DNA from 3 places in the Lysinibacillus sp. UGB7 genome. Region 1 is predicted to be linked to each of the others. Evidence: riboswitches for the same ligand, from Rfam matches in the RefSeq annotation. Region 1 holds a riboswitch; each other region holds the start of a gene.
The links. Region 1 has a riboswitch for lysine ahead of ACOMCU_RS23955 (aspartate kinase). Riboswitches for the same ligand answer to the same signal wherever they lie in the genome.
Positions count from the first base shown of each region.

Region 2: it holds a riboswitch for lysine, as region 1 does, so the genes downstream of both, ACOMCU_RS19120 (amino acid permease) here and ACOMCU_RS23955 (aspartate kinase) in region 1, are expected to answer to the same signal.
Region 3: it holds a riboswitch for lysine, as region 1 does, so the genes downstream of both, ACOMCU_RS19050 (transporter substrate-binding domain-containing protein) here and ACOMCU_RS23955 (aspartate kinase) in region 1, are expected to answer to the same signal.

Region 1 covers NZ_JBMGUV010000039.1:26,347-29,618, forward strand. Annotated here, with positions in the region: gene uvrC (excinuclease ABC subunit UvrC) at 1-1,115, shown strand, start outside; lysine riboswitch at 1,156-1,334, shown strand; gene ACOMCU_RS23955 (aspartate kinase) at 1,703-2,929, shown strand; gene ACOMCU_RS23960 (YslB family protein) at 3,084-3,272, opposite strand, start outside.
Region 2 covers NZ_JBMGUV010000024.1:423-3,694, reverse strand. Annotated here, with positions in the region: gene ACOMCU_RS19125 (response regulator transcription factor) at 1-165, opposite strand, end outside; gene ACOMCU_RS19120 (amino acid permease) at 348-1,811, opposite strand; lysine riboswitch at 2,041-2,217, opposite strand; gene ACOMCU_RS19115 (CynX/NimT family MFS transporter) at 2,397-3,272, shown strand, end outside.
Region 3 covers NZ_JBMGUV010000023.1:73,531-76,802, reverse strand. Annotated here, with positions in the region: gene odhB (2-oxoglutarate dehydrogenase complex dihydrolipoyllysine-residue succinyltransferase) at 1-783, shown strand, start outside; lysine riboswitch at 1,005-1,190, shown strand; gene ACOMCU_RS19050 (transporter substrate-binding domain-containing protein) at 1,310-2,161, shown strand; gene ACOMCU_RS19045 (amino acid ABC transporter permease) at 2,355-3,080, shown strand; gene ACOMCU_RS19040 (amino acid ABC transporter ATP-binding protein) at 3,093-3,272, shown strand, end outside.

The DNA of each region.
Region 1 (3,272 bases):
CTCATATCGATACAGTTATGCAAAAGCAAAAAATTGTGTCGAGTGATACGACGAACCGAGATGTGTTTGGCTATGCGGTAGAAAAGGGCTGGATGTGTGTGCAGGTCTTTTTCGTGCGACAAGGCAAACTGATTGAGCGAGATGTTTCGATTTTTCCGATTTACCAGGATGCAGAGGAAGAATTTTTAACATTTGTTGGGCGATTTTATGAGAAGCTTGAGCATATTAAGCCAAAAGAAATTTTTATTCCGCAGTCCATTGATGCAACAATTTTAACGGACTTACTTGCTGTGAAGGTGCTTACACCAAAGCGTGGTCAGAAAAAAGAGCTGGTCGAGTTGGCGACAAAAAATGCTGAAATTGCGGTTAAGGCTAAGTTCCAACTCATTGAACGACAAGAAGAGCGAACGATTGGTGCGTGTGAGGCACTCGGTGAGGCAATGGGCATATCTGCGCCACTACGCATTGAGGCATTTGATAATAGTCATATGCACGGTGCAGATGCTGTCTCGGCAATGGTTGTGTTTGTTGATGGGAAACCAGCTAAGAAAGAATATCGTAAGTACAAAACGCGCACTGCTGCAAAGCATGATGACTATGGTGCAATGCAGGAAGTGATTCGTCGTCGTTACACAAGAGTATTAAAAGAAGGCTTGCCATTGCCAGATTTAGTACTGATTGACGGTGGTAAAGGGCAAATGGAAGTTGCGCGAGAAGTGTTAGAAGATGAGCTTGGCCTAGTCATGCCAATTGCTGGCTTAGCAAAAGATGATAAGCACAATACATCACAGCTTTTATTTGGGGATCCTCCAGAAGTAATAGCGTTAAAACGTACAAGCGACGGCTTTTATTTATTACAACGTATTCAGGACGAGGTGCATCGTTTTGCGATTACATTCCTCCGACAACAGCACGAGAAAAATGCGATCCAATCGGTACTCGATGGCATTGAGGGTATTGGACCGAAGAGAAAACAACAGTTGCTAAAGCATTTTGGCTCGGTGAAGAAAATACGTGAGGCGAGTGAGCTCGCATTACAAGAAGCGGGTATGCCCGTTAATTTAGCAAGTAATATTTACGCTTATTTTCAGCAAGAGGCATTGTCAAAGGACTAGACATATGCTAACGTAAATATAAGTTTATATTCACTATTTTAGTGATGATAGAGGTGCAAGGTTAAATAGTAGCATATTGGAGGGTGGACAAACCCTTTGATGATGTGCGAAAGGGAAGCTTGCCGAAGTGGAGTATCGTTGTTTCCGATACTTTACTGGTTTTGCATTTAAGAGATGTAAGACTGTCGATTCTTGATGTTTCGGAGAGCTATCACACATGCGCAAGATTTTATATTGTACATGTTGCAGGCAGCTCTCACATTATGTGGGGCTGCCTTTTTGATGTTCCCAGCATGTTTCTTTTACATCATTCATGTATCCTCAATTTCTCAAAGTGGGTGATGAATACCAAAATGGTTTGCTAGACTGCGGAGATACAGTTGCGGATTGTACGCTAAAATCGGCCCTCACTGCGGTAAGCTATCTGAGCGAAAGCAACAGGATACTTGTATCGACAGCTAAGTGATTAACTTCATATTGGCTAGAGCACAGGTGGCAGTTGATAAGAATGACTTTTGTCAGTACAAGTCACAATCCGTATCCAAATTATACTGAGGCGTAAATGAGTTAGAAGGAGAATGATAACGATGACGAGAATTGTACTAAAATTTGGTGGAGCAGCGATAGCGTCAACAGATCGTATTCAGGAGTTCGCAAAAAAGGCAGTTGCCGAAAAAAATCGTGGACTAGATGTAGTGGTTGTGACATCAGCAATGGGACGTACTGCAAAAGAGTTAGCAAAGATGGCTCGCGATTTATCGGACGATGCTTCAAAGCGTGAACTGGATGTACTATTTTCAACAAGTTCACAAGTTGCAAGTGCGTTATGTGCGATTGCTCTTCAGGAAGCAGGTTATGATGCAGTGTCTTTAACCGGTTGGCAGGCAGGCTTACTAACTGATGCCAAGCACCGCAACGCACGCATTGGAGACGTTGCTGTCAATCGTATTGAAAAACATTTAGCGCAGGGTCAAATCGTAGTAGTTGCTGGTGAACAAGGCATTGATGGGGCTCAGAATATTACAACGCTCGGTAAAGGTGGGGCGGAAACGACAGCGGTTGCCATCGCTGCAGCAATCAATGCTGAAAGAGTAGATATTTTCACAAATGTAGAAGGCGTTTATACAGCAGATCCCAATCATATTTTAGGCGCGAAAAAGTTAAAGGAAATTTCGTATGATGAAATGTTAGAGCTTTCAAATTTAGGTTCGCATATTTTACATCCACGTGCAGTGGAACTCGCGAAGAAGTTCCAAATCCCTGTCATTATTCGTTCGTGTGAGCTGGATGTGACAGGTACCTTATTAAAGGAGGAAGTTGAAGTGGAAAAAAATTTAATCGTACGTGGTGTTGCTTTTGAATCAGACATTATTCGTTTAACAGTCGGGTATGATGCTTATTCTGATGCATCCTTAGCAGATATGTTTACGGTACTGGCAGAGAATCGCATCAATGTAGATATTATCGTACAAGCTATTATTGATGGCTTAAAGCCGTCAGTATCCTTTACGATTTTGAAAGAGGAATTTGCACAAGCTCTACACGTTTTAGAAAATAGTAAATTATCATTGGGTTTTAGCTTTGCTGATTTTGAAGTTGGCCTAGCGAAGGTTTCGATTATTGGCTCGGGAATGGCGTCCAACCCAGGTGTTGCTGCACGTATGTTTGATCGGTTACGTCGTGAGGGCATCCCTGTGAAAATGGTAAGTACCTCAGAAATTAAAGTATCCGTAGTCGTACCACAGGACGATATGATTCAAGCAGCTAATGCTTTACATGCGGAGTTTAATTTAGCTGAAGCGCTTCAAGAATAGATAATGGGGGTGTGTCGAAAATCAAGGACGCATTCTGTATAATTTGTTTATAACAATTTGTAACTTTAGTGAATATTCAGACAGTGCTGATAGTGATATTAAAGTAAGAAAGGATTGCCATTCACCATTTAATGGAATGACAATCCTTATTCGATTACTCTGTCGGAATGGTGTTCATGATACGTTCCTTCACATCCCACTTGACGGTAAACATTATAAGCTGTTGTTTTTCGCGTTTTTCATCATAGCACTCAGTCAAATAGCCTTTTGCTTGCTGAATCTGCTCCGCTATAAATCCTGCTTCAAGTCGAAAGCTTCGATTTCTAAGCTGTAAAAGTGCTGG
Region 2 (3,272 bases), on a different contig from region 1:
CATAATATCCAAAATAACTAAATCAAACGAAGTACTTACGCATTGTTGTACAGCCTCTTCACCATTTAAGACAGAAGTAACGAGATATCCCTCCATCAATAAAAAATTTTCCACCATTTCTCGAATGGCTTCATCGTCTTCTACTAGTAATATATGTTTTTGCATAATATGCACCTCTTCTTAAGAGAAACTTTTCATCATTAAAAATACCTTTTGATTATAATAACTTTCCATATCTATAATACCTTACCATAAAAAAGAAATTCGTAATATTTTTATATAAAATCAAAAAAGCTATCCCGTTCGTCATATTACAATGACTTACAGGATAGCCCTTTAGCTATGTTCTATTTTTCCACTTTCAAATCACAGTCCTTAAGCGGAATCATTTTCGTTTTATTTTTCACTTTAAAGCCAATCCATAATGCTAAAAACAGTGGTATTCCAATGTATGAAACAAATACACCATTCCAGTCAATTGTTTCACCTGTAAAGGCCGTGTAGTTTTGACCAACTACAACAATCATACAAACCGTAAATGCAAAGATTGGTCCAAATGGATATAGCTTTGCTTTATAAGGTAGTAATTTCGAATCTAAGCCTTGAGCCTCAAAAGCTCTACGGAAACGGTAGTGGCTAAAGGCAATACCGAGCCATGCAATGAAGCCTGACATACCTGAGGCATTTAGAAGCCATATATAGACAACCCCGTCACCAAAAAATGATGCTAGAAATGCAAGACTGCCTACTGCTAATGTCGCCATTAAAGCATAAATTGGAATCCCACGGCGACTTAACTTCATAAAGAATTTTGGTGCATGGCCATCCACGGCTAATTGCCATAGCATACGCGATGACGCATATAGCCCTGAGTTCCCCGCCGAAAGCATAGCTGTTAAAATAATCGCATTCATCAGGGAAGCCGCAAAGGCAATTCCTAATCGATCAAATACTAGCGTAAATGGAGATACCGCAATATCTTCAGATAGTAAACGTGCATCTGTAAACGGAATGAGCATACCAATTGCTGCAATCGCTAAAATATAGAATAAAATAATACGCCAGAAAACGGATTTCACTGCTTTTGGAATATTTTTTCCTGGGTCATCTGTTTCCCCAGCTGTAATGCCTAGAAGCTCTGTCCCTTGGAACGAGAATCCTGCTGCTAAGAAGATACCAAATGTAGCAAGGAATCCACCATGGAATGGCCCATCGCTAATGAAGAAATTCGTGAAGCCTACGGGTGCTTGCCCTCCCAAAATCCCAAATATCATCAGAATACTGATAATAATGAAGATAATAACGGTTGCCACCTTGATCATGGCAAACCAATATTCACTTTCACCGTAGCTTTTTACCGATAAAAGATTAAATGATAGTACGATGGCAATAAACAATACTGTCCAAAGTGCTGACGAGCTATCTGGGAACCAGTATTTCATAATTAGAGAGACAGCTGCAATTTCCGCTGCAATCGTAATAGCCCAGTTATACCAGTAATTCCAACCAAGTGCAAAACCAAGTGCTGGATCTACAAATTTACTTGCGTACGTACTAAACGAACCCGATGAAGGCATATAGGCAGCCATTTCTCCTAAGCTCGTCATTAAAAAATACACCATAATGCCAATTAAGGCATAAGCAAGCAATGCGCCACCAGGACCCGCCTGTGCAATGGCACCACCACTAGCTAAAAATAGCCCAGTACCAATTGTGCCGCCTAACGAAATCATTGTTATATGACGACTTTTTAGTTCTTTTTTCAACTTCGGCGGTTTATGCCCAAGCTGATTAACTTTTATTTCACTCACGTTAAAGCTTCCTTCCTTTTATAAGAGGTCCTCATATTCACCTCGACGTAATTGTACCCATTGTTTTTACGCTTCATAACCATTGCGTTTAGGTACAGTAAATTAATGCGTACATATCAGTTAGCGGAGATACTATTTTTACGTAAGTAGGTAATAAAATACCTACCGAATAGAAATAAAAAACGCCATCACATGAACGTTGTGATGGCTAAGTTAATCCCCAGTTCTTTCAAATGATAGCGCAACACGTCATTCCAACGTGACAGTTCTGTTCCTTTCGGAAACAGCCCCAGCATGAGGTTTTCAAGTCCCCTCACACTTCGGCGGTATTTCCTTTCAGCTAACATCTTTAATGCTTGTCATTTCCATTAGCGTACTTATAAATACCGCGACCTCTACCTCAATACAAACATGAGGCATGTAATTATTAAATTTATGATGTTATTCAGTCTATCATACGACCTTTGACATTTCAATAACAATAGTAATGTTCAATATTTTGTGAATTTTCTACCATTTTTAATAGTATGGTAAAGTGGTATAGTTGTTCGAATTATTAATGTTTTAATTCAAGGAGGATTTATTTTGACAACTAATGAACATTCTACTTATCCTAGCAAAAAAATTAGCTGGAAGGGAAAAACTCTGTTACTTGTCATCGGTGTTATTTTTATAGCTTCTACATTACGGATGCCACTAACTGTCGTTGGTCCCATTATTTCTTTCATTCGTGAAAGTCTTGGCATTTCCAACGTACTCGCTGGCTTTTTGACAACAATTCCATTACTAGCTTTTGCGATAGTATCACCGTTTGCACCAGTTGTTGCACGCAAATTAGGCATTGAATTGACATTGTTTTTATCCACGATCTTATTAGCATGTGGCATTGTCACACGCTCCCTTGGTACAACTACATTACTCGTTCTCGGAACGGTACTAATTGGCGTTGCCATTTCTTTTGGTAATGTGCTTATTCCAGGCTTACTGAAATTGAAATTTCCTTATCATGTTGGTTTACTAATGGCTTTCTTCACGGTGTCGATGAATCTTTCAGCAGGTGTAGGTGCGGGTATTAGCTATCCAGTAGCCCATTCGTCCCTTGATTGGCAAGGCGCTCTCGGGGTAGCTCTTATTCTAGTTGTCTTAACAATTTTGGTTTGGATTCCACAATTGCAAGCAAATAAACCTGAACCTACTGTCGCATCTATGAAAACGCGTATACCTTTATGGAAATCACCTGTAGCTTGGGCTGTTACGGGCGCAATGGGGTTACAATCACTCATATTTTATACGACAGCGGCATGGATTCCTGAAATTTATATTGCCCAAGGTCTCGCTGCCGACCGTGCTGGCTGGATGTTTTCAACCATGCAGTTTTCACAAATACCTATGGCTCTAGTTGTGCCTATTATTGCAAGCAAGATGAAATCCCAACGTCCACTTGTCGTCATTTTTACAGTA
Region 3 (3,272 bases), on a different contig from region 1:
GATGTTGCAGCTCATGGTACAGCACCAGTGGCAACACCACAAGCATCTCCAGCAGCACCTAAAGCAGTAGCGGCTGTTGACGAATCACGAGTGACAGTTGAAAAAATGAGCCGTCGTCGTCAAACAATTGCAAAACGTTTACTTGAAGTTAAGCAATCAACTGCTATGTTAACAACATTTAACGAAGTAGACATGACGAACGTTATGGCATTACGTTCTCGTAAAAAAGACCAATTCTTTGAATCAACAGGCTCTAAACTTGGATTCATGTCATTCTTTACAAAAGCTGTAGTGGCAGCTCTTAAAAAATACCCATATGTCAACGCACAAATTGTTGGTGATGAAATTCACTTAAACAACTTCTACGATATCGGTGTAGCTGTATCAACTGAAGAAGGTTTAGTAGTACCAGTTGTACGCGATGCTGACCGTAAAAACTTTGCTGAAATTGAAGATTCAATTGCAGACTTAGCGAAAAAAGCACGCGACAAAAAATTAGGCTTAAGTGACCTATCTGGTGGTTCATTCACAATCACTAACGGTGGTGTATTCGGCTCATTAATGTCTACACCAATTATGAACGGTACACAAGCAGCTATCCTTGGCATGCATACGATTAAAAAACGCCCAGTTGAAGTTGATGGCGAAGTTGCAATCCGTCCAATGATGTACCTAGCATTATCTTATGACCACCGTATTATTGATGGTAAAGATTCTGTAGGCTTCCTTAAAACTGTTAAAGAATTACTTGAAAATCCAGAAGATTTATTGTTAAATTCTTAAGAAAAGTAGTAAACTCCTCCAAAGCTTTGGAGGAGTTTTTTCGTATCAGTAAATATGTGGTATTTATTTTGGAAAAAACGGGATTTTTTAATAGAAAATTACTAAAAACCCATATTTAGAATTAAATCATTAGTCTGAAAAATGATAAAATTCGCTTGACGTATAGACTATTTTTATAGTAGTATCTAAATATCAATTAAATAAATAAACCTCACGTTCTATTGTGAGGTAGAGGCGCGATATTTATTAGTTCATTGTTGAGTTTAAGCAAGCGAGGACGCAATGAAGAAGGAAATGTCGCCGAAGCATAAAAGGAGCTCGTACTTTTATGCTGGGTCTGCAGTGAATAAGTGCAGGACTGTCCTAGTAAATATAATTCCAGTTTACTAGGTTGTGCTATCTCGGAAACATGGAAATTATAGTGAGGATTTGGGCAACTGTTAATAAAAGGTACGACCTAAGTTCTGAACTTAGGTCGTTTTTTTGTACAGTTGTTTTATTTTTTTACAGAAAAGGGGAGTTTTGGATGAAAAGAAAATGGTTGTTATTTATGTTCGCTGCAATGACTGCAATTGTATTAGCTGCATGTGGTGCTGGCGACAAAAAAGAAAAGACGACTGGAGACGTTGGTACGGACGAAGAAGGTGGCGAATTCCGTGTAGGTATGGAGGCAGGCTATCCTCCATTTAACTGGACACAGCAAGGCGATGCAAATGGTGCTGTGAAAATTGCTGATAATGCAGAGTATGCCGGCGGTTACGATGTACAAATGGCGAAAAAAATGGCTGAAGGTTTAGGGAAAGAATTAGTAATTGTGAAACTTGAATGGGACGGTCTAGTGCCAGCATTACAATCAAATAAAATTGATGCCATTGTGGCTGGCATGTCTCCTACAAAGGAACGTAAGCAAACAATTGACTTCACTGAGAATTACTACACATCAGATTTTGTTATGGTTATTAAAAAAGGTAGCAAGTTTGAAAATGCCAAATCAATCCAAGACTTTTCAGGTGCTAAAGTTACATCTCAATTAAACACTTCTAACTACAACGTAATCGATCAAATCAAAGGTGTTAACAAACAGACAGCAATGGAAAACTTCTCAGCAATGCGTGTTGCATTAGAGGCTGGTAAAATCGATGGCTATGTAGCTGAACGACCTGAAGGTATCTCAGCTGCAGCTGCAAATGAAAACTTTGCATTTGTGTCATTTGAAGAAGGCTTTGATACAGATATCTCAAATACGTCTATTGCGGTTGGTTTACGTAAAGAAGATGCTAATTTAGATAAAATCAATGAAATTCTAAAAGGCATTTCAGATGATGATCGACAAAAGATTATGGAAGATGCAATTCTTCAACAACCAGCAGCACAATAACGTGGTTGCACGGGCAACTTAGCCCGTGCAGTCTATGACGATTTTTATTCGGTGAAGCCTCATTGAATAGTAGTAATGTCTTGGGTGAAAGTCACATAATTTGAAAGAAGCATGCTCAATTCAAATGTAAGACATTTTAGGCCGAGACAAAATTGATATGAACAAGCAACAAGAAGTTGTTAGGAGGAGCATCATGAGTTTTGAATGGATTATTTCTATTATAGAAAACAACTGGCAAATGTTTTTACGGGGTGCGTATTATACGTTACTTATTTCAACGATTAGTACAATTATTGGTGCATTCATCGGATTTTTCATTGGGATTATGCATACCATTCCAACACGTAAAAAGGGCGTAAAGCATTACATTTTAAAGCTTTTTAACTTTATATTGACATGCTACGTTGAATTTTTCCGTGGTACACCAATGATTGTACAAGCTATGGTGGTCTATTACGGATTAGACATTGCATTTGGTATTGATATGCACTTTATTACAGCTGGTATTTTAGTAGTTTCTCTAAATACAGGTGCATACATGGCTGAAATCGTACGGGGTGGTATTGTTTCTATTGATAGAGGACAATATGAAGCAGCTTCTGCGATTGGTATGAATCATTTCCAAATTATGATGCATGTTGTCTTACCACAAGTGGCCCGTAACATTTTACCTGCGACAGGTAATCAATTAATTATGAATATTAAAGATACAGCGGTATTAAATGTTATTGGTGTAACGGAATTATTTTTCCAAACAAAATCTGTTGCCGGCAATAATTTCCGTTATTTTGAATCGTTCTTCGTCGCATGTGTATTGTACTTTATCATGACATTTACAGCATCACGTATTTTATTGTATGTAGAAAAAAGACTTGATGGCCCAGATGCCTATCAAAAAGAACAGAAAGAAACAGTATAGGGGGACGCACAAATGGCAGTCATTCAAATTGAACATTTAAGTAAATCATTTGGACGTAACCAAGTGTTAAAAGATGTAAATTTCCAGGTTGAAAAAGGAGAGGTTGTATGTTTAATCGGTTCTTCAGGATCTGGTAAATCAACACTACTGCGCTGTATTAATTTATTAGAAATGCCAAGTGGTGGTCAAATA